DNA from 3 places in the Paenibacillus allorhizosphaerae genome. Region 3 is predicted to be linked to each of the others. Evidence: predicted binding sites of a transcription regulator. Region 3 holds the regulator's gene; each other region holds the start of a gene.

Region 1 (5,017 bases), on a different contig from region 3:
CTTTATGGTGAATCAGCCAGCGTAGAGTTATCACAATCGAATAAAAGATGTTTGGAAACTCTCGCTCAATTTCACTTTGGCGTTGTAATAATGCATCCATGTATTTTTCAAAATCATGGCAATCGTGAAGTTCTTTTTTTGTCCTATAAAAGGGAAATCCACTGCCATCTTCCCACTCGGTTAAAAGTCCTAAAAACGCAATAAGTGACGCTGATCGATATCTAGTATTATTATCATCGAAATGCAAATGGTAAGGGTATAGAAGACTTGTACACCAATCGAAATCAACGATGCCCCCTTCCTTACGAATGCATTCATACAATAAGTTTACTTTATCTTCTAATTTAGAATAGTCTTTGATATTGCTCACCTCAATTTTTTACTGTCCATTACATATTAACACATATTGGAAGTAACCTGCCCGTTAGCGGGGAAAATGCCGCCGAACATTCGCGGCGGCCATTTGGTGTAAATCATTGAACTAACGTTACCCGTTAGCGTAACGACGCCTCGTGATGCACTGTATTGAGCTCTCTTGGATTTTCTACAATTCATTTATTCATTAAAAAACCAGTTTTCTGGTAGCCCTCTCCAGGATTTTCTATGAATATCCCCTACAGTATTAGTCGCTCGGTACCATGCAATGTACTTATTGTCATTTATTGAGTATGTCACTTTATAATACGCATTTCCAACTATATCTTCATTATAAGGAGTTTGCTTTCCATTAATTTTTACTATATTAATGACCTTTCCTTTATGAGAAGTGATCACCCTTTCTATTTCTTGTTTATTTTCATCATTTCCTGTGAAACTCACAATTATTATCAATGCTATAAGAAATAGAAACCCTAACAAAATGATTATGACCTTGTGGTTAGTTTTCATCGCAAGCTATCGCCTTTCAATGATCAGGAGCAGGTCGCCGCAGCGCCTGCTCCAGTTCTGATGATTGCACTATCGTTATCCGTTAGCGCAAAAGTGCTGAAATTCAGCCTTGTAATTTCTTCACGATGTGTATTTCACGAAGTAATAAAAATAAAGGAAGGCCTAAAGAAACACCTACTACAAGAGTACCTATAATCGGCAACCATAACGACCTCATACCATTTCTTTTGCCTTCGAAGAGAATGAACCCAATAAGTACAATTGCTGATACTAAAACATCCATCCATGCAAATGATCCAATGCGCGTTTGGGTTATTTCTTCTACTAATTGAGACATATCCAAGCCATTCTGAATGATCCATGGAAGAAATTGCGAATACGGCAACACAACTCCCAAAAACGCTAATATTCCATAAAAGTATTTCAACGAAAACCCTCCCCAAATCTCAAATATAGAATATATCACTTTAGTATTTCTCATATCTTATCTATTTTCCTTTATTTGCAACTAAATTAACCTGCCCGTTACTTCAATGAACTCAAGGAAGATCTGTCCTTGTGGCAGCTCCACGTTATCGTTCTCCGTTAGTAAAACCAGGATACAAAAAGCTGGTTCTGAATCGCCATCCGTAATCTCAAACCATTCGATATGCAAAAAAAGTCTCACAAGTGGATGTGAGACTTTTTTTGATTTTAAGCGTGGGCAGGAGTTGGTTTCGTACCCGTTCCAGCCGTTCGGTCAATATGATCTTTCTTATTGGTGAACAGCTTACGCAGCATCGGCATGAGGTAGTAATCGAGACCGTATCTACCTGCGTTTGTACCAGCCATAAAAACGATACCGCCGATCAGTACTAACCAAGGATTCGTGTTTACAGTGCCGGCGAACATGAACATGAAGTTCATCACAAGTCCGAAGAACGCCGCCGCGGCAGTCAGTCCACCGAGGATAAGTCCAAGACCGACCAGGAATTCACCGAGCGGAATCATGAAGTTTATGATCTTCACATTTGGAAGTGCAAAGTTATTCACGAATGCAGTGAAGGTTGGATATACTAGCTCGTTTGTTGCCTTATCAACAATCGGTTTTGCAACCGCATTTTTTAAGAATCCCCCGGCATCAAATCCGCCAGTTAACTTATGCCAGCCTGCGTTAAGCCACTGATACCCAAGATAAAACCGGACGAACAGCAGAATCCCTGCCGCGTATTTATTTTCTCTAAGCCATGTCATCATGACAACCATCTCCTAATTTTAAAAGTGAAATTTTTCACTTGATATTTAAATTAGTAACCTTTTTCCGTGGCTGATGCCATTCAACAAGATCGTTTGAAAAACCGTTTGAACTGGTTCATGGTTCATTTTCCTTTCGTTCTTCACTCTTCCTTACACCTTTACTTTAACATGCTTGGTAGAGGGTTCACATCGGGGCATTACCTGATTTCTAAAGGAGAATCTCCTTATTCTAGCGTGAGGTAAATCACAATGTATCAGCACAATAATCCCTATGCTTTATTCAGGGAATTCCCTAGAAATTTTCAGGGGAGCATTTTAATAAATTCAGTTATTTTGTGAAGATGTCAAAAGGAGCTGCCGCGGCAGCTCCTTGATCGTGTTTGTATAAAGTCCTTCATTGAACTATCGTTACCCGTTAGCGGAAAACACGGTTAGCGTGATAACCACTTCTTCCTCATTGTCAATAAAAGTATAACAATTATTAAAAACACGCTAATTGAAAATAATTTTCCTTGAATTAATCTTTCCAAGGAAGGCGCAATATTCATTACTCTCCATAGACTCCAACCCTGATACAACAAACATCCCACGTAAATGGATAATGCGGTTATCCAGCCCCATGTTCTTTTACTTAGAAGAACAACCCCTGCAATTAGCCACACCAAGGAGCTTATTGAAACAGAGTAAAATGCATAATACTCCCCAAGTGAAAGATCAAACTGATTTTCAAAAACCAGAGTTAATGCTTGGAATAAAAATATAACACCAATCGTGATTTGAAATATTGAAAACGATTTGGTAAATGTGACCGGACTCATCATCCAACCTCCTCACCAAGCTATAAATATAAATCTTTAGACATAATACCATAATTATGCAGTAGGTGATTATTTTATTATGTTACCCCACCCAAGTATTTCCTTTTAAATAGGTTACGCCATAGATAACTGCCCGTTACTTCAACAGAAGACGGCAACCGATCGACTGGCCGGCTGCCGTCGTGTTTGATTGAACTATCTATCGTAACCCGTTAACTTAATAAGCCGCCGCTTTCGATGTAAGAAAAGCCTACCGCGATTATGCGCATATGTTTGTGTCGCGAAACGTTTATGCACATATGCTTGTGTCGTGACACTGCGACACAAACATATGTGCTTTCAAATAAAAAAATCCCCAATTAACGGGGATCTCAAAGCACCTATGTTTGAGTCGTCGGACACCGCGCAAAAACACATTTAAAAAACCCACCATTGAAATCACATGGCAAACGCAGTACTCATTCAACGTTTTTTCTTAAATCCAGCGACGAAACTATAGCAAAAATTTATTGGATGCAATGATCTTTTCAACCAAACTTGTAATCGGTTTATTCGGAAAATCCATGATGATCGTACCTATTCGCTTCGAAATTACTTGATCCAAGTAGCTATACATGTGGGAATTTAGACCTTCAATACCCGGGCTTCCTTCTGCTACCGTATATGGATAGGCGCCTGCCGATGTACCGGATGTGAAGTTCAGGTACCAGTCCTCAAGATTGCCTTCTTGAGCCTGATCCAATAGGGATTTCACATGATCCCATTTCTTACTGATTTGGAACACTGTTGGTACTTTATATTCATCTTGAATGCGAAGTATAGCACCTGGATTATTAATGGAAAACGTAGCATTATCATTCCAACTTGCCGCATCAATGCCCATCGCAGAATTTGCTCCAAATCGTCGGACTAATACAATTTTACCCCGAACCTGATCCAAGGTTGGTATTGTGTCCCCGAGGTACCACATGGATTCATTACCTTCGAGATACCATCGAAACGTATCTTCAAAGCTCCTCGTATCATTTGCATCATCATATTCATGCTTAACAGACATAATAATTGTTTCTCTCGGATGCGCTTGCAGGAAATTTAGACAGACATCTCTGACTCCACCTCCGAACATCAAGTGCTGAAACATGACGCCGTGGTGAATTGCGAACCTGTCTTCGATATGCCGACAGCGGATGTCAATAAAACGAATACCAGAATCCAGCTGTTCTCTGAGGCTTTGCGTTTGACAAATCGCCAGATCTCCTCCATACAGAGCACAAGTGTCGTGAGTGCCAGGAATGTTGAACTCTGACAGTTTACTGCTTCCCGATACTTTGTCCATCCAACCGTTTGTAGGGACACGAATGGAAATCGTGATCTTGTTCCAGTTATCACCAGATATTTGTGTCGCGATAAACTTTCCTGCACTCTCTCCATCCATTCCTATCTCACGCTTATGATCATGACGAGCATCGTACTGATTGTTTCTGAAAGAAATATAATCGCCATTCTGGAATTCCACATGAAGCCTGTACCATGCCGAGCCTGCCCAATAATTGAGTTCTTCGCGCTCTTCTCTAGATGCATAGGATGCAAGGCTTACATTTTGAAAATTATGATCAGGCCGCGATCCCCCATCCCAATCATAGTTATCCGTTTCCGTCACCCATATTCGTTTCATGTTAAGAGGGGTGTTATTGGTTAATCTCAAGTCAGTACGAATCGATGCCACTTCATCTTCCTCCTTTTATGCCATACAGCATTATGGGTTTATCCCACGGAGAAACATATGAGACTATTCGGAAGATAATGCTAAGTTATTTATTTGACAGCCCTCAACTACTATTTATAAGTGAAGGCTAAGCATTTCTATTCAAGAAATATTTCAATACATCTGACAACCATCTGAAGTCATCTTTTAGCACATGAACTATTGCCTGTGTCAGGAGGGACTACACGCGGCAAACTTATGCTTCCAAAAACAAAAAGCCCTTGAATAACAAGGACTTCTTCGATACATCAATAGCTTCGTCTCAGCATTACTCCATTGAACTATAGTTACCCGTTTAGTTAAACGAAAT
Region 2 (5,017 bases), on a different contig from region 3:
CCGCGGCTTTCCTGCCGGGCCAAAGCGGCTTGGGTCGTTAACAAAGCGCAAATCAGCAGGTTGGCAAACTCATATTCTTCTCTCTTGGATAAGTGACTGTCGTAAATGGTTATGTGCCGCCTTAGTTCCTCGTAGCCTTTCTCCAGTCCCCGGGCATCGCGCTTCAAACCTACATAGCGCAGCATCACCTTTTGCAGCTTCAGCTTCTTTTCCACGACAGGCTGGATGGCGTTGCCGTTGCGGCCAAGCTGCTCGCGGATCACCGGCGTCCGTTCCACCGGAGACAAGCCTTCAATGCGCTGGACGATCCGGCGGCCGAAGACAATCGCTTCCGACAGCGAATTACTGGCAAGCCGGTTCGCGCCGTGAACGCCCGTAGACGAAACTTCCCCGCATGCGAAAAGACGTTTGACGGAGGTTTCCCCATACAGATCGGTTTCGACCCCGCCCATCATATAATGCGCGGCAGGGGCGACCGGGATCCAATCTGACGAAAGATCAAGCCCATAAGTGAGGCAAAACTCGTATATTGTGGGGAACCGGTGTTTGGTGGCCTCTTCCGATTCATGCGTAAAATCGATATAGACGAATGTCGATTTGGTCGTTTCCATTTCATTCACAATCGCTCGCGCTACGACATCCCTCGGAGCGAGCTCCAGCTGCGGGTGATATTTCTCCATGAAGCGTTCCCCGTTAATATTTCGCAGAACCGCGCCTTCTCCGCGAACCGCTTCAGAGATGAGAAACCGAGGCGCGCCCGGATAACATAGCGATGTCGGATGGAATTGAATGAATTCGACATCGCGTATATTCGCTCCGGCACGGTAAGCGATCGATATGCCGTCCGCGGTAGCGATTTCCGGATTCGTCGTATAACGGTACAGCTGTCCTGCGCCGCCGCTGCAAAGGATTGTCGCGTTGGCGCGCACGAATATTTTGTGTCCGTCCGGCTTCTGTACCAGGGCACCGAAACACTCGCCGTCTTCCGTAATCAGATCGATCACGAAATGATCGTCCCATACTTCGATATTCTCATCTTGCTTCGTTTTTTCCGATAACGCCCGGACAATTTCCGCCCCGGTCGCATCGCCCTGCGCGTGCAAGATACGTCGCTGGCTGTGAGCACCTTCTTTGGTCAGAGCATAATGTCCGTCTTCCATGTCGAATTCCGTACCCATACGAATCAAATCGTTGACACCGGCCGGCCCTTCGTGGACAAGCACATCGACAGCGTCGGAAGAACAGAGCCCCGCGCCTGCAATGAGCGTATCCTGCCGATGGTAATCCGGCGAATCCTCATCGGAAATAACAGCGGCAATCCCGCCCTGGGCGTAACGCGTATTGCTGTCGAGCAGCGACTTCTTGGTCACCATGAGCACCTTGTGGTTCTCCGCCGCCTTCAATGCGGTAAAAAGACCGGCGATGCCGGCACCGATCACGATGACGTCGGTATGTACTTGCGGCAAGCTTTGCAGATCCAAATCGACTAAATAACGAGGAATCATAAGTCCCACCTATCCTTACAAGAAGAGAAGTAGCGCATGCTACTTGACCTGCAGCATGCGCTCCAAGGATGCTCTGGCTTTGTCGGCAACATGAGGCGGTACGTATATCTGAGGGCCGTTCGTCTCCAGGCATTTGACTACTTTTTTCAAATTGTTCACTTTCATATTCGGACAAACCAAATATTTCGTGGCAAAGTGGAACTTTTTATTCGGGCTGTCCAGCCGCAGCTGATACCCTGTTCCGTCTTCCGTGCCTACGATGAACTCCTGACAATCCGATTCGCGGCAGTATTTGATGATCGCTGTCGTGCTGCCGACAAAATCACCCATCTTGACCACTTCGGGACGGCATTCCGGATGAACGACGAACTGGGCATTCGGGTACTGCGCCTTCATTTCCTCTACATCTTTTACGGTCAACATGTCGTGGGTGTTGCAGTATCCTTCCCAGATGATCATCTTTTTATCGGTAAACTTGGATACGTAGTCGCCCAAATTTTTATCCGGCACCCATATGATTTCATCCGAGTCGACCGACTCGATGACTTTGATCGCATTCGCGGATGTACAGCAAATGTCCGTCTCGGACTTCACGTCCGCCGATGTATTAATGTAAGCGACCACTTTGGCGTTCGGGTGCTGCTTCTTCAAAGCACGCAGACCGTCGACGTTCACCATATCCGCCATAGGACAACCGGCACGCTCATCCGGGATCAGTACGGTTTTGTTAGGGGCCAATATTTTAGCGCTTTCTCCCATAAAATGAACGCCGCAAAAGACGATGACATCCGCATCGGTGGAAGCCGCCTTTTGTGCGAGCAGGAACGAATCCCCGCGGAAATCGGCTACTTCTTGAATTTCATCCCTTTGATAATAATGAGCAAGAATAATAGCGTTTCGTTCCTTCTTCAGCTGAGCAATTCGCTCTTTCAGTTCTCTGTTCTGCTCGGCCTTGCGTTCCAACGCTAATGCTTCCATGGTACACCATCCTTTTTCTAAACACCTGGTAGTTAGTGAAAACCTTCACAAATAGCTTAAAGGTTTGCACCTTATCGCTTGCAGATTTACACCTAATTTACACAACGATCCCTGTTGTGTCAATGATTAAATAACCATGAAAACTTCCGATAAACGCCGATTTCAATGCGGTAAGAAGCTTCCTGCTCGCCTTAGGTGTAGTTTCTCGCCAAACCCTCGTTTTTACCCAGACCAAGGATAACCGGATTCCCCGTCCTCCCGACTGTACCCGATTGTTAAGATCATATGAAGCGTACATAGCGCAAGCGATATATTTCCTTGTGACCAAACAAAAAACCGGTGCTTGCCGCACCGGTTTGTTTGTTGTTATTTCTCGTCTTTATTGTCATCCGTACCTTCTTTATCGAAATCCAGCTTATTGTCGCCGGATTCCTGATGTTGGCTTTGGATGTTCACTTTCACGTCGTCGTTCTTATGCGTAGGTTCCTGGATCGCACCCAGTTTGCCGCTTTCGATCAATTCCCGGATCTGCTCTTTCTCGAGCGTCTCTTTCTCGATCAACGTTTCGGCAATGAGTCGAACCTGGTCGGCATATTTCGTTAACGTTTCTTTGGCGCGATCATAGCATTCGCGAATAATGCTCTGCATTTCCTGATCGATCTCATAGGCAATGGCGTCGCTGTAGTTCTGCTCATGCCCGATATCGCGGCCGAGGAATACTTGGCCTTGCGTCGTACCGAATTGCATCGGACCGAGCTTGTCGCTCATCCCGAACTCGGTAATCATGCGGCGGACAATGCCGGTCGCGCGTTGGAAGTCGCTGTATGCGCCCGTTCCAACCTCACCGATGAACAGCTCCTCGGAAACGCGGCCCGCAAGCAAGCCCGTTACCTTATCCAGAAGCTCGGACTTCGTCTGCATCATGCGGTCTTCGCCTTCTTTAGGGAGCATCATCACATATCCGCCTGCGCGTCCGCGCGGGATGATCGTCACTTTGTGCACCATCTCGGCGTTCTCGACATGGACGCCTACGATCGTATGACCTGCTTCGTGGAAAGCAACCATTCGCTTCTCACGCTCGCTGATCACACGGCTTTTCTTCTGCGTTCCGACGATGACGCGATCGAACGCTTCGTCGATCTCGTCCATCGATATATCTTTGCGGTTGCGGCGCGCCGCGATCAATGCCGCTTCGTTCAACAAATTCTCAAGATCGGCTCCCGTAAAGCCTGTCGTATAACGGGACAACTGCTCGAGCTTTACATCTTTGGCAAGCGGCTTGTTGCGCGCGTGCACTTTAAGTACCGCTTCGCGTCCTTTCACATCCGGACGATCTACCGTGATTTGACGGTCGAAACGACCTGGACGGAGAAGCGCCGGGTCCAGGATGTCCGGTCGGTTCGTTGCGGCGACGATAATAATGCCCTCGTTCGCGCCGAAGCCGTCCATCTCGACAAGAAGCTGATTAAGCGTCTGCTCGCGCTCGTCGTGACCGCCGCCTAGACCGGCACCGCGCTGACGGCCTACCGCATCAATCTCATCTATAAATATGATACACGGTGCATTTTTCTTAGCATTCTCGAACAAATCGCGTACACGCGATGCCCCGACCCCAACGAACATTTCCACGAAATCGGAACCGCTGATACTGAAGAACGGAACACCGGCTTCACCGGCAACCGCACGGGCGAGCAATGTTTTACCTGTACCCGGAGGCCCTACGAGAAGCACCCCTTTTGGAATTCGGGCGCCAACGGCCGAAAATTTCCGGGGATCTTTCAAGAATTCAACAACCTCGACAAGCTCCTGCTTCTCTTCGTCAGCGCCGGCGACGTCCTCGAACGTAACCCGCTTCTTCTCTTCATTGTAAAGCCGCGCCCGGCTTTTCCCGAAATTCATTACTTTCCCGCCGCCACCTTGGGCTTGGTTCAGCAAAAAGAAGAACAGGATGAAGATGATCACGAACGGAATAATGGAGGTAAGGAAGCTGATCCAAACGTTGTCCCCTTCCATCTTCTCAATGTTCACGTTTGGTACTTCGCTCGTCTGAATCATCTTGAATATTTCGTCGCTGTAAGGTGCACGGGTCTCAAAATTTTTCTTGTCCGCGGCAGGCGCGTTTTTGTATTTCCCCCGAACCAAATACGTTTGAGCGTCATATTTCACAATGATGGATTCGACATTTTTCTGTGCTAACGCTTGTTGAAGCTTATCGTAGCTTATGACATCTTTCTGATCATTTTGCGTGCTGATAAAATGTACGATACCGACGGTGACCAAAAAAATGAGCAGATAAAAGCCCGTATTGCGAATAATTCGATTCATCCCCTACCTCCTCTCAAAAAACGGCAACATTGTATATTGTACCACAGCAAGTCTCGGCATCTCAAGAAATGCTAATGGGAGTACACTTCTGGCTTCAAGATCCCTACATAAGGCAAGTTCCGGTACTTCTCCGCATAGTCTAACCCATAGCCGACCACAAATGCATCGGGTATGACAAATCCTTTGTAGTCCGCATCCAAATCGACGGT
Region 3 (5,017 bases):
CAGCTTCGCGAACGGGATGTGCCCTTGCTCCAGCATTTGTTTCCTGTCGGGTTCAAAGCCGCGGTATTGAAAGGCCGAAGTCACTACTTGTGCCTCCGCAAATTCGAGCACAAAATCAACATGCTTGACTTTGAGAACGGCCGTGACGATCGGATTACCGCCGGACAAATGCTCGTTTGGCTTGGAGATACAGAGCGCGGCGACGAAGAAGAACTGCATTTTGCCGGCAAAGGCAGGCAGTTTTGGCATACCGTTCAGAGCGATTCGGAATCATGCTTGAACCGCAACTGTCCATGGTTTAAAAAATGTTTTTATCACCGCGCGAAAAACGATGCAAATACAGCGGATGTGATCATAACGAATCATTCCTTGCTGTTCACCGACATGATCGCGGAAAACCGGCTGCTGCCCGGGTATAAGCATCTGGTGATTGACGAAGCGCATCATTTTGAAGAAGTGGCAGGCAAGCATTTGGGCATTGAGCTGCATTATCACAGCTTAATGAATACGCTGTTTTGGTTGTATAAAGATGCGCGTTCCGGACAGCTTTCGACCCTTCGTTCGCGTATTCATATATTCGAGGAAGAACGGCCGAAAGCATGGTGCGCGGTGATCGATCAAGTCATCGATCATTTGATTTCGCTGAAAGAAGAATGGGATCAAATTACGGAGCTGTTTTACCAGCTTGTCGCCTCCCGCAGCGATCCGTCGCAAACCGAAGGCAGTTCGTACGTATACCGCGTAATGAAAGATTCGCTCCCTGCGGGTTGGGATAAACTGGCGTTGATCGAAGAGAACATGCATTCGGGATTCAACGAGGCATTGAAGCGGCTCGATAAAATGCTCAGCGAGATGAAAGATCATCAAGAGGAATATAACATTCAAAGCCTCGTCACCGACTTGGGTGGAACCGTGAAGCAGCTGCAGCGCCATCGCGACGCATTGCATTTCTTCATCACAATGCCTGACGACAATTATGTACACTGGCTGGAAGCGGGCAGCTATAACAAGAACCGGTCCTTGCTTCTTACATGCGTTCCGATTGATGTGAGCGCGTTGCTTCGGCAGCATTTCTTCGATGCCAAAGATAGCGTAGTGATGACCTCCGCCACGTTGTCCGTAGGCAAATCGTTCGATTACACCTGCGATCAATTAGGGCTGAGGCGGGAGGATGCCGACGGCGGCAAGCTGAAGACGGTGCTCCTGCCGTCGCCATTCAATTACCGTCAGCAGGCGCTAGTCGCCATCCCGCGCGACTTTCCTACGCTTCGCGGCGGAAGCAGCGGCGAAAAAGAGTTCCTGGACAAACTGATACCATCGCTTGCTGAGGTGGCGCTGGAAACGAAAGGCCGCATGCTGGTGCTGTTCACCTCAAATCGGATGCTGAAAAACACGCATACCGCATTGAAAAATATGCTTGCTCCGTTTGGCATCAACGTGCTCGGCCAGGGTGTGGACAGCAGCAACCGGAGTAAGCTGACGCGGCTGTTTCAGAACAGCCCGGCTTGCGTACTGCTCGGGACAAGTAGCTTTTGGGAGGGTGTCGACATTCCCGGTGATGCGCTAACGTGTCTGGCGATCGTACGCTTGCCCTTTCAGCCGCCCAATCATCCGCTGGTCGAGGCCAAGACGGAAAAGCTCAAGAAGCTGAACCAGAACGCTTTTATGAAATTGTCGGTACCGCAGGCGGTGATTCGCTTTAAACAAGGATTCGGCCGTCTTGTGCGCACCGCTTCCGATAAAGGGATCGTCATTATTTACGACACCCGGGTCATTGATACAACGTACGGCAAATACTTTTTATACTCGCTGCCGGGTCCGAAAATCGAACATATGCCCTCGAATCAGTTGGTGCCAAGAATAAAGCAGTGGATGGATGTGAACGAAGCATGACGAAAACGATGAAAATTTCCGAAGCGGTCGTTCGCCGGCTGCCCGTATATTTACGGTTTTTAAATGAATTGCATAAAAAAAACGTACAAACCGTATCCTCGCAGGATTTGGGGCAAAAATTGGACCTGAATCCTGCGCAAATTCGTAAAGATTTGGCTTATTTCGGGGAGTTCGGGAAAAAAGGGATCGGGTACGACGTCGATTATTTGATTGAAAAAATAAGGCAAATTTTAAAACTGGATAAAGTGATCCCCGTCGCATTAGTCGGGGCCGGCAATCTGGGCCGCGCTTTATGCAATTATAACGCTTATTTAAAGGACAATATGAAGATCGTAGCCGTGTTCGATGCGCTTTCGAACAAAGTCGGGGAATCGATCAACAATTTAAAGGTCAAACCGATGCAGGAGCTGTGCCCGACGATCAAAGAATTGAACGTGCGCATCGGCATCATTACCGTTCCTGCGGCGGAAGCGCAATCCGTGGCGAACCAATTCGTGGAATCCGGAGTCGAAGCGATATTGAATTTTGCGCCGATTATTATAAAAGTGCCGAACGAGATTCGGGTGCATCACGCCGATTTTACGACCGAGCTTCAAAGTTTGGCATATTACTTGGATTAGATAAAAAAAAGACAAGCCTGATCGCGAGCCAATTCGCTGCAGGCTTGTCTTTTTCGTTATTACGATGAGAAAACGAAGATGACTTTGTAAATGAGATAAGCGAGCGCAATGCTAATGGGAATCGTAATGATCCAAGTCATGATCATCCGGGTAACCGTCGCCCATTTGACGTCATAAAACCGCAAAACCGAACCGGTCCCGATGATCGATGAAGTAATGACATGCGTTGTCGACAAAGGCATACCCATATGCGTGGACACTTGGATGACGATGGACGAGTTCAGATCGGAAGCGAATCCGTTGATCGGTTCGATTTTCAACAATTTCTTGCTCATCGTCTTAATGATTCTCCAGCCCCCGATCGATGTGCCAAGTCCCATTGCCGTAGCGGCCGCGAGTTTGACCCACAGCGGCACATCCAGATCGGTTTGGTATTCCATTGCTACGAGCGCAAATACGATAATTCCCATCGCCTTTTGAGCATCGTTGCCGCCGTGGGAGAAGGAGAGCAGCGCCGCGGAAACGACTTGCAGGTAGCGGAAAACGCGGTTCATTTTCGTGCGAGACTGATTGCCCGTAGCGAGGATCAGCTTTTTGATAATCCACATCACAAGAAAGCCGGTACCGAAAGCAACGATAGGCGAGAACACCAGAATCAGAACAATCTCCTTAAAGCCTGACCAGTTGACGGAGGAAACCCCTGCACCGGCGATGACGCTGCCGGCGAGCGAACCGATCAAAGTGTGCGAGGAGGAAGACGGGATGCCGAAATACCATGTAACCAGGTTCCAAATAATGGCGGACAACAGCGCTGCAATAACGATGTGCATCCCATTCTCGATCGTAGCCGGATTCGCCACTTTGCCGCCGACCGTTTTGGCTACCTCCGACGAAAAGACCGCGCCGACAAAGTTCAGCACGGCGGCCATCATTACAGCGAAACGCGGCGATAGCGCCCTTGTCGATATCGAAGTTGCGATCGCATTGGCCGTATCGTGAAAACCGTTAATAAAATCGAACAAGAGCGCAAGTGCAACGATGATAATCAATATAGTTAACATAAATTCCTCCTACGTGAGCTTGGTTGTTCCAAAATTTGCTTACTTGAAGGAACAACGTCAGGAGTATCGAAGTACAACGCTCTCCAAAATATTCGCCACGTCTTCGCAAGCATCGGTCGTTTGCTCCAGCCGCTCATACAGCTCTTTCAGTTTAAAATCATGGTACGGGTCTTTCGGATTCGTAAATATTTCGCGAATGCCTTCGCGCATTAAACGGTCCGCCTCATTCTCTAAACTGTTAATTTGTACCGTATGCTCCGTAAGCTGCGAATATTTTTTTTTGGACAACAGCTTGAAGGAATCAAGGATGTGCTGGCAGCTCGCCACAATCACTGCGGAAAATTCTTTCATATACTTGTCCGAGACGGTGATGTTTAAATAATCGAAACGGGCGATCGTCGCTTCAATGCCATCGATCACATCGTCGAGCTTGGAAGCGAGTTCCATAATGTCTTCACGGTCGATCGGCGTAATGAACACTTTGTTCAAGCCTTTGAATATTTGATGCGTAATATTGTCGCCTTTGCTCTCGAGCTCCTTCAGCTTCGGATAGTACGTCGCGGGCGGCTCGTCCCCCATAACGGCGGTGCGAAACATTTGCGCCGCTTCCAGTGTATTCTCCGAGGCATGGATCAACAGAAGCAGAAAATCGGTATCGTCTTTTTTTGAAAACAGCATGATTTTTCCTCCTAAAATTGTTCTTCTCTGTATTTTTTTGTGTTGCACATGCACAGACCCCTACACTGAAAGCAAATGGAACGAGTGAAATTTGTAAGATTTATGTAGAAAATTTGTAAGATTTCACACAAAAATAAAAATAACATACTACATCATGGGAATGCAATCATAGTTTCACCCGTTTAAAGGATGTTCATGAACAATTTCTTATAAGAAGCCATACTAATTTATAACAGTACATGCTTGATTTTACGAGCTTAAAGGGGTACATTGGAGGATGGAGTCGCAATCGGAAAGTAAAGGACGTGTAGCGAAAATGACTAAAACAATCATTTATAACGGTACGTTTATAACGATGAATGAGGATTCGCCTTTGATTCATGGATACATGGAGATTGAAGGCAACAAGATTACATATATTGGTGAGCAGCTGCCGCAGCCGCTGGAGCAATATACGGAGAAGGTAGACGGCAAAGGGAAATTATTTTTACCGGGCTTCGTCAATACGCACGGGCACGCCGCGATGTCGCTGCTGCGCGGTTACGGGGACGATATGGCGCTGCAAGTGTGGCTGCAGGAAAAAATGTGGCCGATGGAAGGGAAGTTCACTTCCCACGACGTAAGGATCGGGACGATGCTGTCGCTGCTGGAAATGATCAAAGGCGGGACGACGACGTTCGTCGATATGTACGATCATATGGATCAGGTGGCGGAAGCGTCGGCGGTCAGCGGGATTCGTGCATGTTTGACCCGCGGGGTTATCGG

Evidence for each region. Region 3 encodes Rex, which represses fermentation and respiration genes when NADH is low (regulators of the CRP and FNR family bind a similar motif). Its sites were predicted from a motif close to TTGTGAAATATTTCACAA; they were not measured.
Region 1: a site for Rex is predicted at 2,147-2,164, ahead of ACFQI7_RS27695 (DoxX family membrane protein). Genes of this name have one in related genera too.
Region 2: a site for Rex is predicted at 2,517-2,534, ahead of nadA (quinolinate synthase NadA). Genes of this name have one in related genera too.

Annotation. Positions count from the first base shown of each region.
Region 1 covers NZ_JBHSRV010000010.1:74,570-79,586, reverse strand. The annotation lists gene ACFQI7_RS27710 (hypothetical protein) at 1-370, opposite strand, end outside; gene ACFQI7_RS27705 (hypothetical protein) at 556-888, opposite strand; gene ACFQI7_RS27700 (DUF2834 domain-containing protein) at 992-1,315, opposite strand; gene ACFQI7_RS27695 (DoxX family membrane protein) at 1,582-2,124, opposite strand; gene ACFQI7_RS27690 (hypothetical protein) at 2,556-2,945, opposite strand; gene ACFQI7_RS27685 (phosphatidylinositol-specific phospholipase C) at 3,436-4,668, opposite strand.
Region 2 covers NZ_JBHSRV010000021.1:45,492-50,508, reverse strand. The annotation lists gene nadB (L-aspartate oxidase) at 1-1,505, opposite strand, end outside; gene nadA (quinolinate synthase NadA) at 1,545-2,483, opposite strand; gene ftsH (ATP-dependent zinc metalloprotease FtsH) at 2,850-4,808, opposite strand; gene hpt (hypoxanthine phosphoribosyltransferase) at 4,880-5,017, opposite strand, start outside.
Region 3 covers NZ_JBHSRV010000002.1:731,235-736,251, forward strand. The annotation lists gene dinG (ATP-dependent DNA helicase DinG) at 1-1,893, shown strand, start outside; gene ACFQI7_RS12100 (redox-sensing transcriptional repressor Rex) at 1,890-2,513, shown strand; gene ACFQI7_RS12105 (inorganic phosphate transporter) at 2,573-3,574, opposite strand; gene ACFQI7_RS12110 (DUF47 domain-containing protein) at 3,632-4,252, opposite strand; gene ACFQI7_RS12115 (amidohydrolase) at 4,569-5,017, shown strand, end outside.